DNA from 3 places in the Orrella daihaiensis genome. Region 3 is predicted to be linked to each of the others. Evidence: predicted binding sites of a transcription regulator. Region 3 holds the regulator's gene; each other region holds the start of a gene.
What was found. The regulator HrcA, encoded in region 3, represses chaperone genes, less so after heat shock. The targets are predictions, from matches to a motif close to TTAGCACTCNNNNNNNNNGAGTGCTAA.
Positions count from the first base shown of each region.

Region 1: a site for HrcA is predicted at 2,895-2,921, ahead of rpoH (RNA polymerase sigma factor RpoH). Genes of this name have one in related genera too.
Region 2: a site for HrcA is predicted at 3,923-3,949, ahead of DHf2319_RS02460 (co-chaperone GroES). Genes of this name have one in related genera too.

Region 1 covers NZ_CP063982.1:273,349-280,649, forward strand. The annotation lists gene DHf2319_RS01270 (cation:proton antiporter) at 1-1,849, opposite strand, end outside; gene rpoH (RNA polymerase sigma factor RpoH) at 1,947-2,825, opposite strand; gene DHf2319_RS01280 (hypothetical protein) at 2,989-3,705, shown strand; gene DHf2319_RS01285 (glutamate synthase-related protein) at 3,865-7,301, shown strand, end outside.
Region 2 covers NZ_CP063982.1:502,066-509,366, reverse strand. The annotation lists gene pal (peptidoglycan-associated lipoprotein Pal) at 1-178, shown strand, start outside; gene ybgF (tol-pal system protein YbgF) at 197-859, shown strand; gene DHf2319_RS02470 (EamA family transporter) at 866-1,780, opposite strand; gene groL (chaperonin GroEL) at 1,891-3,540, opposite strand; gene DHf2319_RS02460 (co-chaperone GroES) at 3,569-3,856, opposite strand; gene DHf2319_RS02455 (crotonase/enoyl-CoA hydratase family protein) at 4,042-4,839, opposite strand; gene DHf2319_RS02450 (tautomerase family protein) at 4,874-5,248, opposite strand; gene DHf2319_RS02445 (diacylglycerol kinase) at 5,397-5,789, shown strand; gene pyrF (orotidine-5'-phosphate decarboxylase) at 5,786-6,607, shown strand; gene DHf2319_RS02435 (CinA family protein) at 6,611-7,126, opposite strand; gene DHf2319_RS02430 (phosphatidylglycerophosphatase A family protein) at 7,136-7,301, opposite strand, start outside.
Region 3 covers NZ_CP063982.1:1,206,972-1,214,272, reverse strand. The annotation lists gene dnaK (molecular chaperone DnaK) at 1-914, opposite strand, end outside; gene grpE (nucleotide exchange factor GrpE) at 1,094-1,687, opposite strand; gene hemH (ferrochelatase) at 1,840-2,922, opposite strand; gene hrcA (heat-inducible transcriptional repressor HrcA) at 2,984-4,015, opposite strand; gene DHf2319_RS05610 (NAD kinase) at 4,085-4,984, shown strand; gene recN (DNA repair protein RecN) at 4,989-6,647, shown strand; gene fur (ferric iron uptake transcriptional regulator) at 6,662-7,093, opposite strand; gene DHf2319_RS05595 (outer membrane protein assembly factor BamE) at 7,180-7,301, shown strand, end outside.

The sequences.
Region 1 (7,301 bases), 930 kb from region 3:
CGACGCGGCTTAAACGATCGCGTAAAGCCGCCTGAATGGTATCGGCAGCACTGTCGCCAAGCATCGGCCTAATCTGACTGTTCGCGAAGGCAATAAGCCGCCTAGTCACCCAGCGCCAACCAACAAGCTCCACGAATCGTTGGCCAAGCTCTTTGCCCAATAGACCCTGTAGACCGAAGGCTTGGTGCAGGCGCAATACCAGCTTGAATGTTTTTGGGTATTGTAGTGAGCGCTCGATGGACTTTTCGAACCCTGCCATGCCGCGCGCCTTGACATCGTCTTCCATGCGTTCTGACACCGACAGCAAACGTTCTGCGGTGCGTCGATCAAAGCCCTGTTCACCCAAGCCAACCAGTATCAATTCGCTCTGCCGATTCGCGACCATCGACAGCCCAAGCCGAACGCGTTCTTGTTCATCAAACTGCCCTATTTGCGTGTCGGTGACACTGGTGATGCTGGCGTCAAACACGTCATCTATCTTGGCGCGCGCCTGGCGGCTGATTTGTTCATCAACAGCAATTCGCTTGGTCTCAGCCTGAAGGTCATTGACGGTGATCACCACTGCCTGATTGCGCAAAGCACGCTCCAGTGGTGTGAGTTTGTTTAATTCAAGAAAGTTGATAAGAGGTCGTAGCGTTAAACCATTAATCACGAGCGTTGACAACACGAATCCAGTTGCGCCAATCGCCACGAAATTGCTGATGTCATCGGAAAGAAGGTCATGCTCGGTCACTGACAAAGCCAGTGCAAGAGATAACGCTCCCCTTAAGCCACCCCAGCAGATCACGGCTTTGTAGCGGTTGTCTACCCGCGTACCCACCATGGCAGTCAGGCCTGGCAGCAATCCGTAAACAGTCACCGCACGTGCGGCCAGCGCGGCCAGCATCGTAACGAGTACGACCAACAGATCGTGCCAGGTGGCATTTGCCAGCAAGCGAGGAATCATCATGGCGGCGAACAAGAAAATCAGTGAGCTTGCCCAAAATCCAAATTGACGCCAAGACTGTGCCAGTGCATACGCAGTGGTGGGGGTCATGCGGGTACGTCCAACGGACGACACGACCAAGCCGGCAACGACGGTCGACACCACGCCAGACCAACCAAAATAATGTTCCGGAATGATGTAGGCGATATAAGCAGTGGCCACCGTTAACGAGATTTCCGCAGTTGGCCAACCACGCAGCAGGGGCAGTGCTGCACAAGCTAGACGCCCAATCAGGTAGCCACTAATCGCGCCGCCAATCATCAACTCCATGAAACTGACCAAAACAGAGCCCGTTCCCCAAGGGGCTGCAACCGAGTGCGATGCAACACCGAGCATCACGGAGTAAAGCGCAATGGCAGCGGCATCGTTTAGCAGGCTCTCGCCTTCGACAATGGTCGTTAGTCGTTTCGGCGCCCCCACTTCCTTGAAAATACTCACCACGGCAGCAGGATCGGTGGTTGCGATGATGGCGCCAAGCAGTAAACACGCGGCTAGGCTATAGCTCGAGACAAACGAAACACCCCACCCCACAAACGCCGTACATATGAAGACTGCCACCACGGCCAGCAGCAAAATGGGTGCAATGTCGTTGAACAAGCCGCGCACATTGGTGTTAAGTGCGGTTTCAAACAACAGAACTGGCAGAAACACCACCAAGATTGTCTCGGAAGGTATTTCGAATGCCTGCAGTGTTACTAGCGAATCAGCCAACCAGGCCGGTGCCCAGTCGTGTACGTGAATCAGGTAGCCCAGCAGCGCACCAACGACGGACAGCAACAGCGTTGCTGGAATCCGCAAAGCGCTTGCCAATGGTGAAAGAAAGCAGACGAGAACAAGAAGTCCCGCCAGCCCGAAGATGAGCATGTTGATCGCCATGCGCACTATGGTAGCGGGTTATTGAGAATTCGGTGTTGGTCCGAGCAATATCGAACCGATATTTTTAAGATCGCCCCGTCTAGAGTCAGGCAGCTTGCAAAGCACCGCGCATCTTCTTCAGTGCGGCGGCTTCGATCTGGCGAATGCGCTCGGCCGATACGCCAAACTCTTCGGCAAGTTCGTGCAAGGTTGGTCCGCCATCGTCGCCTAGCCAGCGTGCCGTGACGATTCGGCGTGAGCGCTCATCGAGCATCTCGAGCGCTTGCGACAGTCCCGTGGTTTGCAGGCGGTCATGGTCTTGCCGTGCCAATACCTCGGTTGGATCGTATTCGCCGTCGTCTGACAGATAGTCTATCGGGCTGAATTGATCATCGTCACCGGCTGGTGCTTGCAAAGAAAACTCGCGCCCGGTCATGCGCACTTCCATCTCGCGCACGTCTTCGGGTTTGACGCTTAGCTCGGTGGCAATATCATCAACCATCTGCGAATCCAGCGTCGTACCATCAGGGCGCATGCGGCGAAGATTGAAGAACAATTTGCGCTGAGCCTTGGTGGTAGCCACCTTGACCAAGCGCCAATTACGGATAATGAATTCGTGGATTTCGGCTTTGATCCAGTGCACGGCAAAGGACACCAGACGCACGCCGCGGTCCGGGTCAAACCGTTTGACTGCTTTCATCAGTCCAATGTTGCCTTCCTGGATCAAATCAGCATGTGCCAGGCCGTAGCCCAAGTACTGACGAGCGATTGAGACAACGAGTCGCAAGTGCGACAAAATCAAATGCCGCGCCGCATCGAGATCGTTCTTGTCGCGCAAGTCAAGCGCGTACGCCTGCTCCTGCTCGGCGCTAAGCACGGGCATGTGGTTGACTGCACTGATGTAAGCCTCAATCGATCCTAACGCGCCTGGGTTGGCGATCGCCATGGATAGAGCCTGAGGTGATACGGTCAATTCTCTAGTCATCGTGCCTTGCATGGATTGGTATGCTCCTGTCTCTTAATGCTAAGCAATATTACGGACGCTTGTTTTATGTTAGCACTCTCTCTGGAAGAGTGCTAATAAGACTTGATTTTGTCGCGAAAGTTCCGAAAATGGCGACAACGTATAGATTCAAAGGCAGGCATATATGCGATTGCCCAGGCTATTTGTGCCCGGTCAGGCTCAACTCGTGCAAGTCAGGTTCGTATCTGCGCTGGCACAGCATTGGCTCGATGATCAGTCAAAACAGCTGCTAGATGCCGTTGCAGCCTGGCTTGGCGAGTACACGAAAGCCCACCAGCTCGCGCTGCATGCTTGGTCGTTGTCGCCCACACAATTGTTATTACTGGTAACACCTCCCGACAAAAGCGCGCTCGCCGGTGTGATTCAGGCGATTGGGCGGCGTCTGGCGCCTGAGCTCAAGACTGGCAGCGTGTTCGAGGGCAGATATAAAAGTGCCCCGGTAGAGCCCCAATGGGTGCTACCCGCACAAATTTGGGTTGAGTCTGCGCCGGTCGAACAAGGCTATGCTGCCCAAGCACAGGCCTGGCCCTGGTCATCGGCAGCCGGTCATGCCGGTATTGTTGAATCAGACAGACCGTGGCTGGTCACGGTGTCAGACCATGAGCAGTATTGGCGGTGTGGCAACACGCCCTTTGACCGCCAGGCGAACTACCGGGTCAAACTGGCAGAAGGTATCTCCCTAGCTGATCGCCAGCGGATTGATCATGCTGTTGGCGGGCAGTGGGCGTTGGGATCTGAGCAATATCTGGAGCAGATTGCCAAAGTGGCTAACCGCCGGGTCGCCCCGGGCAGACGGGGGCGCCCAAGGAAATTTGACCCCGAAGATCAAAAAGTCGATTGATATCAAAAGCTAAATGATCTGTCCCTAATTTTAGACATCCCCAACGATTATGAAAATAAATGGGGACGCACCCTATTTATTTCGCTTGCATCCCACAAAATATGGGGTTATCGTCTTCTGCCGCGCTGCACCATGCGCGGTTGAACGGGAGCCAATCGCATGTCTACATTTCCTTTGACTTTTCATCCGCGTCCCCAGACTGGCCATTCGCCACAGGGACTTTATTCGCCAGCAAACGAACATGATGCCTGTGGTGTCGGTTTTGTGGCGCACATCAAAGGTCAGGCGTCCCACTCGATTATTTCGCAGGGCCTGAAAATCCTCGAGAACCTCGACCACCGCGGTGCTGTTGGTGCCGACAAGTTAATGGGGGATGGCGCCGGTATTCTGATTCAGATTCCTGATGCGCTGTATCGCGAGGAAATGGCGGCTCAAGGCGTCACCTTGCCGGCCCCAGGTGAGTACGGCGTGGCGATGGTCTTTTTGCCGAAAGAAATCGCATCGCGTTTAGCTTGTGAGCAAGCGCTCGAGCGCGAAGTCGTGGCCGAAGGCCAAGTCGTGCTCGGATGGCGTGACGTTCCTATCGACACCGACATGCCAATGTCACCCACCGTCAAAGAGTGCGAGCCCGTCATTCGCCAATTGTTTATCGGTCGCGGCGAGAACGTGATGGTGCCCGACGCTTTGGAGCGCAAGCTCTATGTAATTCGTAAAAAAGCCAGCCATGCCATCCACGCCATGAAACTGGCGCACGGTACTGAATATTTCGTGCCCTCTGTTTCTGTTCGCACAGTGGTCTACAAGGGCCTGCTGCTCGCAAATCAGGTTGGCCAGTATTACCGAGATCTAGCCGATCCGCGCACGGTCTCAGCGCTGGCATTGGTTCACCAGCGTTTCTCTACCAATACGTTCCCCGCATGGCCGCTGGCTCACCCCTATCGCATGATTGCGCATAACGGCGAAATCAACACGGTCAAGGGCAATTACAACTGGCTGCGCGCACGTGAAGGCACGATGGAATCTGCCGTGCTCGGTCAAGACCTGAGTAAGCTCTATCCGATCGTCTACGCCGGGCAATCCGACACAGCGACGTTTGATAACTGCCTTGAGTTGCTGGTGATGTCAGGCTACTCGCTTGCGCACGCCATGATGATGATGATTCCGGAAGCCTGGGAACAGCATGCACATATGGACCCTTCTAGGCGCGCGTTTTATGAATATCACGCTGCCATGATGGAGCCATGGGATGGTCCGGCTGCGGTGGCCTTCACCGATGGCAAGCAAATCGGTGCCACCCTTGACCGTAATGGGTTGCGCCCAGCGCGTTACCTGGTCACCGAAGACGACTTGGTGATCATGGCTTCCGAGGCGGGTGTGTTACCGATTGCTGAAAGCCGCATCGTTAAAAAGTGGCGCCTGCAGCCAGGCAAGATGTTCCTGATCGATCTTGAGCAGGGTCGCATTATTGATGATGAAGAAATCAAGTCACAGTTGGCCAACAGCCGCCCCTATCGTCATTGGATCGAGCGTTTGCGCATCAAGCTCGAGTCATTGCCCAAACCTGAAGCAACGGCCAAGGCCCGTCACCAGTCCAATGTCGATCGCCTTGATCGTGAACAGGCGTTTGGCTGGACGCAGGAGGATCTGAAATTCATTCTTGAGCCGATGGCGCAAAGCGGTGAAGAGGCCACAGGTTCGATGGGCAACGATGCACCTTTGGCAGTTCTGTCGGATCGACCAAAGCCGTTCTATAACTATTTCCGCCAAATGTTCGCGCAGGTGACCAATCCACCGATTGACCCAATTCGCGAACAACTGGTGATGTCTCTTGTTTCCTTTATCGGGCCCAAGCCTAATCTGCTCGATATCAACAACGTCAATCCGCCGCTGCGCCTTGAAATCGCTCAGCCAGTCCTCGATGAAGACGCGATGACGCAGATTCGTGACGTCGAAGTCTACACAGGTAACAAGTTCCGTAGTTACGAGCTTGATATCACTTACCCCAGCGCATGGGGTGCAGAGGGTATTGAGGCCAGACTCGCAGCGCTGTGTGCTTCTGCCGCGGATGCCGTTGAAAGTGGTTTTAATGTGCTGATCATTTCAGATCGCTTGGTTGACAAAGACCGGGTCGCTATCCCTGCGCTGTTGGCCACCTCCGCGATCCACCAGCATTTGATCAGTCGCGGCTTACGCACTCGCACAGGCCTGGTGGTTGAAACCGGTTCGGCTCGCGAGGTGCATCACTTCGCCCTGCTTGGCGGGTTCGGTGCCGAGGCCATCCATCCTTACCTTGCGCTTGAGGCGATCCGTTCCATGTCGGACGACAGTGACAAGGCAGTGGCTAATTTCATCAAAGCGATTGGCAAGGGTTTGAACAAAGTGATGTCCAAGATGGGCATTTCGACGTTCATGTCGTATTGTGGCGCCCAGATCTTTGAAGCGGTCGGTTTGCATGACTCATTGATCAAGAAGTATTTCCCCGGTACATCAAGCTCGATCGGTGGTGTGAATGTGTTTGAGGTGGCGCAAGAGGCATTGCGTGCACATCATGCTGCGTTTAGCAAAGACCCAGTGCTTGCCAATGCACTGGACGCCGGCGGTGATTATGCTTATCGGGTGCGTGGTGAGCAGCATATGTGGACGCCAGACTCAATAGCCAAACTGCAGCACTCCACACGATCGAACAGCTACAGCACCTACAAGGAATACGCGCAGCTCATCAACGATCAGAGCAAGCGTCACATGACCTTGCGCGGTTTGTTCGAGTTCCGGTTCGACCCGGCGCAAGCAATCCCACTTGATGAGGTGGAACCGGCCAAAGAGATCGTCAAGCGCTTTGCGACTGGTGCAATGTCTTTGGGTTCCATTTCGACGGAGGCTCACTCGGTTTTGGCTGTTGCGATGAACCGCATTGGTGGCAAGTCCAATACGGGTGAGGGTGGCGAGGATGAATTGCGCTACCGCAGTGAGTTGCAAACCGGCAAAAGCGATATCAAGGATGGCGACACACTGGCTTCGGTGCTCGGTGCTGAGCGCATCGAAGCAGATGTGGCTTTGAAAGCGGGAGACTCGTTGCGCTCACGTATCAAGCAAGTCGCCTCGGGGCGCTTTGGCGTGAATCCCGAGTATCTGGCGAGTGCCGATCAGATTCAGATCAAGATGGCTCAAGGTGCCAAGCCTGGCGAAGGTGGCCAGCTGCCTGGTCATAAAGTGTCTGAGTACATCGCCAAGCTCCGTTGTTCGGTACCAGGTGTTGGTTTGATTTCGCCACCACCGCACCACGACATTTACTCAATTGAAGACTTGGCGCAATTGATTCATGACCTTAAAAACGCCAATCCGCGCGCTTCGATCTCGGTGAAATTAGTCTCGGAAGTAGGCGTTGGCACCGTGGCAGCTGGCGTGGCCAAGGCCAAGTCTGATCATGTGGTGATTGCAGGCCATGACGGCGGCACGGGTGCTTCGCCGATCTCATCGATCAAACATGCGGGTACCCCTTGGGAGCTTGGCTTGGCTGAGACCCAACAGACCTTGGTGATCAATCGTTTGCGTAGTCGCATTCGAGTTCAGGCTGACGGTCAAATGAAGACCGGTCG
Region 2 (7,301 bases), 700 kb from region 3:
CAACCTGGCACTCGGACAACGGCGTGCGCAAGCGGTCAGTAGCATGATGACGCTGATCGGGGCACGCGAGACCCAGATTGAGACCATCAGCTTTGGTAAGGAAAAGCCCAAGGCACTAGGTGACACCGAAGCTGATTACGCTGAGAACCGACGCGCAGACATCGTTTACCTGCGATAAACCAAAGAGGCATATACGATGCATTTGACTCGAATTTCTTTTGCTGTTGCCGTCACGTCTTGCTTGGCTGCAGTTACCCCTGTCAGCCATGCATTTACAGACAGTGAAGCTCGGCAAGCGATACTAGAGTTGCGTCAAGAGCTACGCACGTTGACAGAAACGAGTCAACGTGCGAGTTTACAGCTCGCCAACCGCATCGATATGCTCGAACAAGAGCTGACCCGATTGCGCGCCCAGATTGAAGAAATGGGTGGGCCACGCGCTGCTCTAGGCTCGGGCTCTAATGAACAACCAGAACAGGCCAAAGACAGCAAGGAGCAGGCTGCCTTCGATGGCGCAATGGATTTGTACCGCAAAGGTGACTTTAAGGGCTCGGCTGAGTCGTTATCGGCGTTTCTGACGCTTTATCCAGAAAGCGTATTGGCACCCACTGCCCAGTTCTACTTGGGTAGTGCCAACTACGCCAACAAAAACTATCGGGGTGCAATCTCGGTGCTCAACACCATGGCTGGCAAATTTCCTGATCACCCCCGAGCACCGGACGCACTGCTTGTCATTGCCGGTAGTGAGTTCGAGCTTAATCAACGTACCGCAGCGAAAGCCACCCTGGAAAAAATAGTCAAAAACTATCCCAATACGGCTGCAGCCCAATCGGCGCAAGAGCGTTTAAAGTTGCTCTAAGCGCCTTCAGGCCTGAAGCCACAACAACCAACCCACACCGGCGACAATCAATATCATCCCGATTTTTTCCTGGGTCGTCGTGTGGCCTTGGAACAGCTTGCGTGAAACGATCTGCGCAAAAAATACCTCAACCAAAGCCAGCGTACGAACGTTGGCTGCAGTGGTCAAAGCAAAACCAATGAACCAGGCCTGTGAGGCCGCTGCACCTAAAAAACCACCCCAGATCGATATTCTCCAAGCGCCGATACATCTGTGCCAAACCTCAGGGGATCGCCACATCAACCATGCCAACAAAATCGATGCCTGAATAATCAGACCGCAAACAAGCGTCCATGATGCGCGCACCAAGAAGTTTCCTTCTGGCAGCGCCAAGATCGCGCCCCGGAACCCAACCGCCGCTACGGCAAACCCGGCTGCAGCAGCCAATCCAAGCAGGATGGGACGTGCTGATACCGTCTGTCCATTAGCAGATCCCAGTGGTCGCCAAGCCATCCAGACAACCCCAAACGTTGCCAGACAAATGGCCAACAAGGTGTCCAAACGCAACACCTCACCAAGCACGATGAGGCCAAACAATGCGATTTGAACTGGCTCGGTCTTGGTCCATACCGTCACAACGACAAAGTCGCGCATCTGCATTGCCGCCAGCATCAACGCGGTTGCTGCTATCTGCGCAATCGCCCCCAACAAGACAAACGCCAGAAACGACCAAGTGAGGCTTGGCCAAGCAATATCACCAAACACCCATGCCACACCAAAGAATAGGCATGCAAAAGGTAGGCCGAACACAAAGCGAACCTGCGTAGCGCCAATCGTACCGAGCTCCTCAGTCAGACCTCGCTGGATGGCATTGCGACCCGTTTGCAAAGCTGCCGCCAGAATTGTCACGGGCACCCAGAGCCATACCCAGTCTGCTTGCATGTTATCCCCTGCTATTTTTGTTGTGATGGCATGACGCCGATTTGCAAATTGTAAAAAAAAACCCCAGTGGGTTTCGCCACCGGGGTTCAGACAGGGGAGACAACAAGGACTTAGAAGCCCATACCACCCATGCCGCCCATACCACCCATGTCACCACCGGGCATGGCTGGTGCAGGCTTATCTTCAGCGACCTCGCAAACTGCGACTTCAGTCGTCAACAACAAGCTAGCAACCGATGCAGCATTTTGTAGCGCAGTACGAGTCACCTTGGTTGGGTCCAGCACGCCTTGCTCAACAAGATCACCATACTCGCCGCTAGCAGCGTTAAAGCCAAAGTTGCCTTTGCCATCAACGACTCGGTTAACCACGACACTGGGTTCGTCGCCAGCGTTGGCAACGATTGTGCGCAGCGGCTCTTCAACTGCACGCAGGACCAAACGAACACCGGCTTCCTGATCAGCGTTAGAGCCTTTGACTTTTTCAACGGCGGCACGGGCACGCAACAGAGCGACACCACCACCAGGCACGATGCCTTCTTCAACAGCAGCACGCGTAGCATGCAGCGCGTCCTCAACACGAGCCTTCTTCTCTTTCATCTCGACTTCGGTCGCTGCACCAACACGAATCACAGCCACACCACCAGCCAGCTTGGCAACACGCTCTTGCAGCTTCTCGCGGTCGTAATCAGAGGTTGCTTCGTCAATCTGAGTGCGAATTTGCTTCACACGTGCTTCGATTGACTTGGGATCACCTGCGCCATCAATGATGGTGGTGTTCTCTTTCGCAACTTCAATGCGCTTGGCTTGGCCGAGCTCAGCCAACGTGGCTTTCTCGAGCGACAGACCAGTCTCTTCAGAGATCACGGTGCCACCAGTCAAAATGGCGATGTCTTCGAGCATTGCTTTACGACGGTCACCGAAGCCAGGCGCTTTGACAGCCGTGGTCTTCAGGATACCGCGGATGTTGTTAACCACCAACGTAGCAAGCGCTTCGCCTTCAACGTCTTCTGCGATGATCAGCAGCGGACGGCTCGACTTGGCAACCTGCTCAAGTACGGGCAACAGATCGCGGATGTTGCTGATCTTCTTGTCAAAGATCAGGATGTATGGATCCTCGAGCGCAGAAACCTGCTTCTCGGGATTGTTGATGAAGTAAGGCGACAGATAGCCACGGTCAAACTGCATACCTTCAACCACGTCAAGCTCGTTCTCGAGGGACTTGCCGTCTTCAACGGTAATCACACCTTCCTTGCCCACCTTATCCATCGCGTTGGCGATGATCTCGCCAATCGAGGTGTCACTGTTAGCTGAAATCGACCCAACTTGAGCAATTTCTTTGCTGGTCGTGCATGGCTTGGAGAGGTTGCGCAGCTCTTCAACAGCTGCTGCCACCGCCTTGTCGATGCCGCGCTTGAGGTCCATTGGATTGATACCGGCAGCGACATACTTCAAGCCTTCAACCACGATCGCTTGGGCTAGCACGGTAGCAGTCGTCGTGCCATCACCGGCCGAATCGGAAGTTTTCGAGGCCACTTCCTTGACCAACTGAGCGCCGATGTTTTCGAACTTGTCTTTTAGTTCGATCTCCTTGGCAACCGAGACACCGTCCTTAGTGACGGTCGGCGCACCAAATGAACGCTCGAGCACTACATTACGACCCTTGGGGCCGAGTGTTGCCTTAACAGCATTGGCCAGAACGTTGACACCGCGCACGATCTTCGAGCGGGCGTCATCACCAAAATAAACTTGCTTTGCAGCCATGAGATATACCTCTTGAATTCAGTTCGGGTTAGCTGATGACAGCGAGAATCTCGTCTTCGCGGATGACGAGTACTTCCTCACCGTCAACTTTGACGCTCTGACCGGCATATTTGCCAAACAGAACTTTGTCGCCGACTTTGACGTCGAGTGGCTGAGACTTGCCATCATCGCCTTTTTTGCCAGGACCAACGGCAAGCACTTCACCCTGATCGGGCTTTTCTGCTGCGCTATCCGGAATTACGATGCCTGACGCTGTCTTGCGCTCGTTGTCCAGGCGTTTGACGATCACACGATCGTGCAGGGGACGCAGGGCCATGAAACACTCCTGTTACAAAATTAGATTTAGGATTGGTAACTGGAAGGCTATCGCTACAGCAATCTGTTAGCACTCACCTTCGACGAGTGCTAATTATAAGGATGAATTTTTGAGTTTCAAGCCCCAAGAAAAAAAACCCTCCACTTTTTAGGTGAAGGGCATCATAAGACATTGATTTAATTAGCTTATGTTTTCTTTTGCGCTTTGCGGGCCATAAAGTCTTGAACAATCGCAGCATGCTCGGGGGTCTTGTGAGCGATGGCCTGATAAGCAGCGGACAACTCCAACAGATTCGCCAGTGACGCCTGTTGCCCTTCCCTGAGCAAACGTTTGGTCAAACGAATGATATCCGGGGAGTTGCCGGTCATCTTATGAGCGAGTTCAGTCGCAGTGGGTAACAACTGCTCATCGGGCACCACGCGCGATACCAAACCCCAATCAAGCGCCGTTTGCGCATCGATAGACTCACCGGTCAGGGACATTTCCACTGCGCGAGCCATGCCAATGATTCTTGGCAAGAACCAGGCTCCACCATCACCCGGAATAATCCCTACCTTCACAAAACTCTCTGCAAAAGACGCTTTTTCCGATGCAATCCGGATGTCACACATGCACGCCAAGTCACAACCAGCGCCAATGGCCATGCCGTTAACCGCAGCAATGGTGGGGATCTCTAAATGATGTAGCGCGAGCGGCAAACGTTGAATGCCGTGCCGGTACTCTTGACGCAAAGCCGCAGATGAGACTTCGGGTTGAATCTGGCGAGCCATCTCGTCAATCTTGCCACCTGAAGAAAAAACTTTCCCTTTGGCAGTCAGGATCAGTACCTTAATGTCACGATTACGTTCGATGCGTGCAAACGCATCTAACAATGCCTCGGTTAAGCCAGTGCCGGTCAGCGCGTTGCGGGTCGGCTCGTGGTTCAGGGTCAGTGTCATCACACCCTGGGGATCGATGGTTTCCAACAAAACAGCTTCAGTCATATTTGTCCTCTCGTTAACGCTGCATGGATATTGATCAACGGCCTGCAGCTTTAGCCGAAATCCCTCCAGCCACGCCCATGTCGGTGGTTGGATAGTCCTGAATCAATACTCGCGTATGTTCAGCCGACAATCCAATCGATCGCTCAACCGCTTGCGCGATCTCAGCAATCAATGCGGCCTTGAGCTGCTCGGTACGCCCCGCAATCAGTGCCGCATGCACTAATGCATTGGGCTGGCCGAGCACACCAGCCACCATCGTGTTCTGCGCAGGAACCTCATCAATGCTGATACGAATCGAAGGCAAAGGCGCATTAAGGCTTTTAAGCACCGCATCGGTCAAGCCCTTGAGCAGCGCGGCTTTCTGTTCTTGGCTGTGGCCCGAGGGGATTTTGATAGTCAGAATGGGCATGTCAATATCACTCGCTTTTAGCAATGGTTAAGACCGTGTGTGCTGCACACTTTAAACAATAGAGTGTTAAAACACGACAACGGGTAGTTATCCAAGTGGGAACTTCACGAGGCTACCAAATTTCCTCACTTCACACGACGGCTAGAACGTGTCTGACCATCCATCTCCCTTCAAAAGCAAAGGCGGTATCTCACGAATCGCTGCTGCTATCGGTTATTCCTACAAAGGTTTAAAAGCCGCGGTGCGCTACGAAGCAGCGTTTCGTCAGGAATTGGTGCTTGCTGTCGTTCTCGCACCCTGCGCGTTCTGGCTCGGGCGCAATCCGGGCGAAGTGATTTTGCTCATCGGTGTTGTTCTGATGGTGCTGATCGTCGAACTTCTAAACTCAGCCATTGAGGCACTAGCCGATGCAGTTTCGTTAGAATCACATCCGTTACTCGGTCGCGCCAAGGACTTAGGTAGTGCGGCTGTATTCGTTGCCTTCACCACCGCATTTTTGGTGTGGGCAAGCCTGATTGTTATTCGAATAGTTCATTCATGACATTTACACAAAAACTGAACCAAGCCTGGCATTCACAGAATTCGCTACTCATGGTGGGCCTTGACCCTGATATGGACAAGCTGCCTCACCCAATCCGCAGCAGCCATGACGCCCTCTGGCAGTTTTGCAAAGGAATCGTAGACGCAACTGCTCCGTATGTGTGCGGCTTCAAGCCTCAGGTTGCCTATTTTGCATCGCTTGGAGCAGAAGACATCCTGAAACAAACCTGCGAGTACATTCGCACCGAATACCCAAATCTTGTACTGATGCTTGACGCCAAACGCGGTGATATTGGTAGCACGGCTGAACACTATGCACGCGAGGCATTCGATAGGTACCAGGCCGATGCCGTGACCATCAATCCCTACATGGGCATGGACTCGGCACAACCCTATCTTGATCGTAAGGACAAAGGCGTCATTGTCTTATGTCGCACATCGAATCCGGGTGGCTCAGACCTACAAGCACTGCAAGTTAATGGTCGCGCGCTTTATTTGCATGTCGCGACACTGGTTGCCACACAATGGAATCAAAACGGTCAGTGCGGCTTGGTCGTTGGAGCGACATTTCCCGACGAATTAAGGCAGGTCCGAGCCTGCGTGGGTGCAGATATGCCGCTGCTTGTGCCGGGAATCGGGGCTCAAGGCGGAGACATTCAAGCCACCTGCGATGCCGGCTGCAACCCGATGGGCACCGGCATGATGATTAATTCATCAAGGGCGATTTTATACGCCAGTCGCGATGAAGACTGGCAACACAAAGCGGCGCAGGCTGCTCGCCAAACTCGCGATGCCATCAACAGCTCGCGCGCGAAATAAAAGTTAGATCCGTTGATCAATCCACTGCAGCGCATGCATCAACGCGAAATTGACGGTTGCCTCACGTACTGCCTGTCGATTGCCCGGAAATACTTGATGGATTGAACTGACGACCACATCATCCTCGGTGCGCCGCGCCAGCCCAAACCAGACTAAGCCGACAGGCTTGTCCGGCGTACCGCCGCCAGGGCCTGCGATGCCCGTTACAGACAAAGCCAAAGTCGCTTCAGATGCCATTGCAAGAGCGCCAACCGCCATCTGCCTGGCCACAGGTTCACTGACGGCACCAAACTCCCTCAATGTCTCTTTCGATACGCCGAGCTGCTCATGCTTGGCCGTATTGGTGTAGGTGATCCAACCGCGGTCAAACCACTTACTGCTGCCAGCCACGGACGTCAAAGCACCGCCAATCAAACCACCCGTGCAAGACTCTGCAGTCACCACCCGTCCGTTGTTCTGAATCAAGTAGTCGCCCAGCGCTTTTGCTGCGAGATGCTCTCCCTCATTATTGACCTGCATGGCACCTCCTTAACCCAAAGCTCCAAAGTAGCCCCAAAACCACCAAATGGCCCATCCGAGTACAACTGCATAAAGAGCGGCTACCAGATCATCGAGCATCACACCCAAACCCCCGGCCACACTCGCGTCAAGCGTACGAATGGGCCAAGGCTTTGCCACGTCAAATACCCGAAAC
Region 3 (7,301 bases):
TTGGCACGCGTAATCTTCAGGTTCAAATGCTTGGGACCAGAAGCATCAGCCGTGATGTATGGCAAATTCAACTCGGTCTGCTGACTGGAAGACAATTCAATCTTGGCTTTCTCGGCAGCTTCTTTTAAGCGCTGCAAAGCCAGCACATCCTTGGACAGGTCAACACCCTGCTCTTTTTTGAACTCGGCAATCACGTAATCGATGATGCGCTGGTCAAAATCCTCACCACCCAAGAAGGTGTCACCATTAGTGGAGAGCACCTCGAACTGTTTCTCACCGTCAACATCTGCGATCTCAATAATCGAAATATCAAATGTGCCACCACCCAAGTCATACACTGCAATCTTGCGATCGCCACGATCTGACTTGTCCATACCGAAAGCCAAGGCGGCTGCCGTTGGTTCGTTAATGATGCGCTTGACATCGAGCCCGGCGATGCGACCTGCGTCTTTGGTAGCCTGACGCTGACTATCGTTAAAGTAAGCCGGAACCGTAATGACAGCTTCGGTCACGGGTTCGCCAAGATAGTCTTCGGCGGTTTTTTTCATCTTGCGAAGAATATCTGCCGATACCTGGGCAGGCGCCAACGGTTTGCCTTGAGCCTCAACCCAGGCATCGCCATTGTCAGCGGCCACGATCTTGTATGGCATCAGGTCAACATCTTTCTTGACAGCGTCCTCAGAAAACTTGCGACCAATCAGACGCTTGACAGCGTAAAGCGTGTTGGTGGGGTTGGTAACTGCCTGACGCTTGGCTGGCGCACCGACCAAGGTCTCGCCATCTTCCATGTAGGCCACGATCGAGGGCGTGGTGCGAGTACCCTCTGCGTTCTCAATAATTTTGGCCTTGCCACCCTCAACCACAGCAACACAGCTGTTGGTCGTGCCAAGGTCAATCCCGATAATTTTGCTCATGATCTTTACCTTTTTGTTTGTAACGTCCGCTTGGCGGTTTGCCCAACAGACCTTAAATTCAGTTGCAATTCAGATGTATTGAATATGGGGCTGTCCTGCTCAGTTTCAAGAGCTTCGCACAACATTGAAAAAATCACGTAACCCTTTGAATTAAATAGTCTTATAAAAAGACCAGTCAATTAGCTAGCCACCGTCACCAGTGCCGGTCGCAAAACCCGATCAGCAATCAGATAGCCTTTCTGTAGAACGGCGACCACCGTGTTGGCGTCCTGCTCGGCAGGCACGGTCGCGATAGCTTGATGGTGGTGAGGGTCAAATTTGTCACCGGCAGCGGGCGCAATTTCTTTCAAATGATTGCGTTCAAACGCAGACGCAAGCTGCTTTAACGTCGTTTCAATGCCGGCTCTCATGTCATCGGCACTTTGACCAGCCTGGGCTAACGCAGCTTCTAAACTATCTTTAACTGGCACCAGACCTTCTGCGAAGGATTCAATGCCAAACTTGCGCGCCTTGACCACCTCTTCCTGAGCTCTACGGCGCACATTCTCCATTTCAGCCTGCGCTCTAAGCAAATTGTCATAGTGCTCCTGAACACGCGCCTCAGCGTCAGCTAGCGCAGCTTGCAGTGCCTGTACTGGATCAGCTGGCTCGCCCGAGGTTTGTTCTTGCTCAGGGGTCTGATCCTGGGCCTGCCCCTGCGCTTGAGCACTGTCTTGGTTTACCTGCTGTGGTGTTTGCTCTTCAGGGCGTTCAGCGTCCGTCTTTTCGGTCATTGATTATGCTCCAACATGTTTTTAAGCCGATGCAAGAGCATATGGGGGTGCCTGGTAGAAATTCAAGTGAACGCAGGATAGAAAACCGAGCCAGCCAAGCCGTGCGATCTAGAGTGGGCTGCTTGTCTGGTAAGCAAATCTTATTCTGAGCGTCAATCCGGCCTGATTGGCCACCCGGAGAGCTCCCGTTGGACCATGTCGGTCAGCGCATCAAGCCAAGGCGCATCATCGTTTAAACATTCGATGTAATTAAAGCGTTCGCCACCGGCATTCATGAAGGTCTCTCGAACCTCGATACTGATTTCTTCCAATGTCTCCAGACAGTCCGCCACAAAACCTGGGCAAACCACATCTATGCGTGTGACCCCCGACTTGGCAAGGTTTTCCAGGGTGGGCTCGGTGTAGGGCTGCAGCCAAGCAGCCGGTCCGAATCGACTCTGGAACGTAACAAGGTATTCATCATCAGCCAAACCGAGCTTGGCCGCCAAAGCGGCTGCAGTCTCGTAACTGTCGCGACAGTATGGATCCCCCAGTTTGGTGCAACGCTGGGGCAAGCCATGGAAACTCATCACCAGCTTTTGTGGCTTGCCATGCTCAGCCCAGTGCGCACCAATCTTGTCAGCCAAGGGATTGATGTATAGCGGGTCGACATGAAAGCGTTTAACAAAGCGCATCGCAGGCTGGTCACGCAGATGCGAAGCCACGCGTGTCACTTCGTCAATGACAGTGGCCGTGGTGCTCGACGAGTACTGCGGGTAAAGCGGCAAAGTCAGGATGTACTCACAGCCTGCGTTGTGCAATTGCATCATCGCATGACGAATACTTGGCTTCCCGTAGCGCATGCCCACGGCGACTTCAACCTCTAGACCACGAGCTTTCAAACGCGCGCGCACGCCAGCAGCTTGGCGCTCGGTGTAGACCAGCAATGGCGAGCCACCCTCCATCCAAATGCCCTCATACCGGTGTACAAGCTTTTTAGGCCGGGCCAGCAGGATCGGACCATTCAAAATAGGCCACCAGACAAACTTGGGGATCTCGATGACCCGCGGGTCAGACAAAAACTCGCGCAAATAACGACGAATGGCCGGTGCAGTGGGTTCATCGGGCGTGCCCAAATTAACCAATAGCACACCCACCTTGCCAACCTTGAAAGGAGCTGGCCAGACTTTCAAACGAGTTGGTGCAGGTTCGGGCCAATAACGCCCACGTGGTTCAGGTGCTTCGGGTGCAGACAAAATAACCTCTCAATCCCATGAATTCACATTTTCTTGCTGATCGATGACTCAATACGCTTGACTACTGTCGTTCGCCACCGGTGGGGGTACCAACGTGACTTAAGGCATTGGACAATAACCTAGATGTAATGTCGACAATCGGAATAACCCTTTCATAAGCCATGCGCGTTGGTCCAATCACACCAAGCGTACCAACTACCTTGCCATTAACACCATACGGCGCTGTGACCACAGACAAATCCTCCATGGGTACTAACGACGAGTCGCCACCGATGTAGATTTGTACGCCCTGAGCCCGGCTAGAGGCATCTAGCAGCTGTAAAAGGTCGGTTTTTTTCTCGAACAGTGCGAACGTGCGACGCAGTCGCTGCATATCGGAGGCCAACTCGGTGATGTCAAGCAGGCGGGTTTCACCGGAGATAACCACGCTGTCTGACTCATCAGACGGCTGCGCACCGGCGTCCACGGCTGCCTGCATCAGGCGCGACATATCCTCGCGCAGACTTTCGAGCTCGCGCGCCAGGGCTTGGCGCACCTCAGAGAATGGCTTACCGGCAAAGTGCTGGTTAAAGAAGTTGCCGGCTTCGGTGAGTTCCGAACCGGTGTACTCGCGTGGCATAAACAAAATCCGGTTTTGCACATCCCCGTCCGGGGTGACGATGATGAGCAGAACCCGGTTATCCGACAGTTTGATGAATTCCACATGCTCAAATACCTGACTGCGCTTGGGCGTGAGCACCACGCCAGCGAACTGCGTCATATTTGACAACAAAGAAGCCGCTGCGGTCACTGCCCGGTTCGGGTCAGCGGTGGGCAATAAGCTCTTGATCTGCTCGGCTGGCAACAGCTCAAACGGCTGGGTCGCCAGAATACTGTCCACGAATAGCCGATATCCTTTAGGCGTGGGTACGCGGCCAGCCGATGTGTGGGGACTATGAATCAGACCGGCATCTTCAAGGTCGGCCATGACATTTCGAATGGTCGCGGGGGACAAGTCAAAGATCTTTGACAAGGTGCGCGACCCCACGGGCTGACCGTCGGCGATATACCGCTCGATCAACGCCTTTAGCAGAGACTGGGCACGATCATCCATGTTGCACTCGATTAAAGCTCATTCAAACCTATAATCAATCGGAAGATTAACTCACAAGTCGTCGCTTGCATGCATTTTGCCACTATCGCGCTCATCGGTCGCTACCAGGACTCGCAATTAGCGGATCACCTGCGATCGCTTGCGAGCCTCCTGCAAGCCGCCGGGCGGCGCGTTCTGGTCGAATCGGAAACCGCCCGGAACTCCGGGTTAACTGATCTGCCAGTTGCAAGCTACGATGAGATTGGACAAACGGCTGATCTGGCCATCGTGGTGGGTGGCGACGGAACCATGCTTGGTGCGGCTCGCCACCTTGCCCCCTGGGCAGTACCGCTGGCGGGCATCAACCATGGTCGACTCGGCTTTATCACCGATATCGCTTTGCAAGATGCTCATGCGGCACTGGCCGACCTGCTGCAGGGCAGATTCGACACCGAGGAGCGCCTGCTGCTGGCGGGCGAAGTGATCCGCGATGGCGTATCGCTCTACAGTGATACCGCGTTAAATGACGTCGTGGTTAATCGAGCCGGGCGCGGCAGCATGATTGAGCTTCGCATCGATATCGATGGCACCTACATGTACACCTTGCGGGCTGACGGCTTGATTATCGCCACACCCACGGGATCAACCGCCTACGCACTGTCAGCCTCTGGGCCGATCCTGTACCCGGGTATGCAAGCCATGGTCATCGTGCCCATCTCGCCACAAACGCTGTCAAACCGCCCTATCGTGTTACCTGACAATGGCACGCTGAGTCTGACGGTCATCGGTACCGGGCGCGCCGAACACGGCGTGAGCGTTCACTTTGACATGCAGACTTGGTCAAATGTGCAGCCCGGCGATCAGATCATTGTTAGACGGGCACCCAAGACCATTCGTTTCATTCATCCAAGCGGCTACAGCTTCTTTTCCACATTACGCAAGAAGCTCGATTGGAATCGCTTGCCTGCCACTGGCCACAACGCGGAGTAGCCACATGCTGCGTGAGTTAAGCGTTCGCGACTTCGTGATCGTCAAGACAGCTTGCTTGCGACTCGAACGTGGATTTCATGTGCTGACCGGTGAGACTGGCGCCGGCAAATCAATTCTGATCGATGCCCTGTCGTTAGTACTCGGCGCGCGGGCAACAAGTGATGTGGTGCGTCCAGGCGCTGAACGTGCGGACATCCACGCCATCATCGAGCCCACTGCCACGGTGATGCAATGGCTCAAAGCCAATGACCTCGATCAAAACGATGATGAATTGATTTTGCGGCGGGTCATTGATCAGCACGGCAAAAGTCGCGCATACATCAATGGCGCGCCGGTGACTGTGACGCAATTGCGAGAAATCGGTGAACAGGTTGTTGATATTCATGGCCAACATGCTCACCAGAGCCTGATGCGCGCCGAAGCACAACGAGACCTGTTGGATGAACACCTGCAGTTATCCGATCAGCGGGCAGCCATTCGTAACCAATGGAACGCTTGGCAAACGATCCGCCAAAAACTCGAACAAGCCACCCAAGGCGCCGCGAAAATAGCCGAACAACTCGAAGTGCTGAGTTGGCAGGTGAAAGAGCTTGAGCAACTAGCGCCCAAAGCGGGTGAGTGGCAACAAGTCAGTGAGGAGCATGCGCGACTCTCAAATGGACAGGCACTCATCGATGCCAGTGCCACGGCTTTGGCTGCGATCGATGATGATGAGGCCGGGGCGCAGCGCACCCTGGCGCGAGCAATCGACCAGATCAGGCATGCCGCCCGTCACGACGCTCGGCTTACTGATATTTTGCAGTCACTGGAGTCAGCTGACATCGCGCTATCTCAGGCGCGGTCGGATCTAAATCACTACGTTGACGATCTGGAGCTCGACCCACAGCGTTTGGCCGAGCTGGACCAACGCATGCAGGCATTATTCAGTGCCGCACGCAAATACCGCTGCGAACCCGAGCAGTTACCTGAAACCTTTGATCAGATCAAAGCAAAGCTGCACTCCATGACAGCCGATCAAGATCTTGCTGCCCTTCAGGCGCAAGCCTCGGCTGCGCAGGCCCAATACGAGACGCACGCCCAAGTGCTGCACCAGGCGCGAATCAAAGGTGCCAAGACACTCGCAAAAACCGTCACCCAAAAAATGCAATCGCTCGGTATGCCGGGCGGGCGATTCGTGATTGAAATCGAACCCTCAACGCCAAGTGCCCATGGTTCGGACCGCGTGACATTTCTGGTTTCTGGACATGAGGGGGTGGCACCGTCCTCATTGAGCAAGGTTGCCTCCGGCGGCGAGCTCTCACGCATCTCGCTGGCGTTATCCGTTGTAGCCAGTCAGGCCACGCATATCCCGACACTGGTGTTTGATGAGGTCGACAGCGGAGTCTCAGGGGCGGTTGCAGAGATGGTGGGCCGCTTGCTGAACCAACTAGGCGCCAATCATCAAGTCTTGTGCGTCACCCACTTACCCCAAGTAGCGGCCTGCGCACAGCATCATTTCAGAGTTGCCAAACTAAAGACCAAAGCAGACGGTGTGACCTCTTCAATCGATTTGCTCGATGACTCAGGTCGTATCGAGGCCATTGCCGAGTTGTTGGGTGGCGTAGATATCACCGACACCACGCGCTCACATGCCAAAGAGCTCTTGGCGAGCACCCGCGCCTAGTCTTAACGGCAACGCTAGGATTTACCCTGATCCTTTTGACAATCATGGCACATGCCGTAGAGCACCATAGCGTGGGTTTCTAGTTTAAAGCCGTGGTTTTCAGCAACCTTGTGCTGGCGACTCTCGATTTCCTCATCCCAAAACTCCTCGACCTTGCCACAATAGGTGCAAACGAGGTGGTCATGATGCTCGCCATCATTAAGCTCAAAAATCGCTTTGCCACCGTCAAATTGGCTGCGCATCAGGATGCCGGCCTGCTCGAACTGGGTCAGTACGCGATAAACAGTCGCTAGGCCAATCTCGACTTTCTCTTCCAACAAAAAGCGATACACGTCCTCAGCACTTAAATGCCTGACTGAGGAGCGCCTAAAGATGTCCAGTATCTTCAGACGCGGGAAGGTTGCCTTCAAGCCGGCAGACTTCAGGTCGTGTTGGTCGGTTTCTATTTCCACGAGCGCTCCAATTCAATGCGGTCAATCGACCTTTGCCCTATGATAGCGGTTTAGTGCAAAAACTAGCAAAGAGGTTTGATGTGCGCGTATCCCGTTTAAGTTATCGGGCGACTCTGGGAGCCACCGTGTTAGCGGTCACTGTGCTGGTGTCTGGCTGCAGCTCAAACCAATGGGGCTTTCCATACCGGGTTGGCGTTCAGCA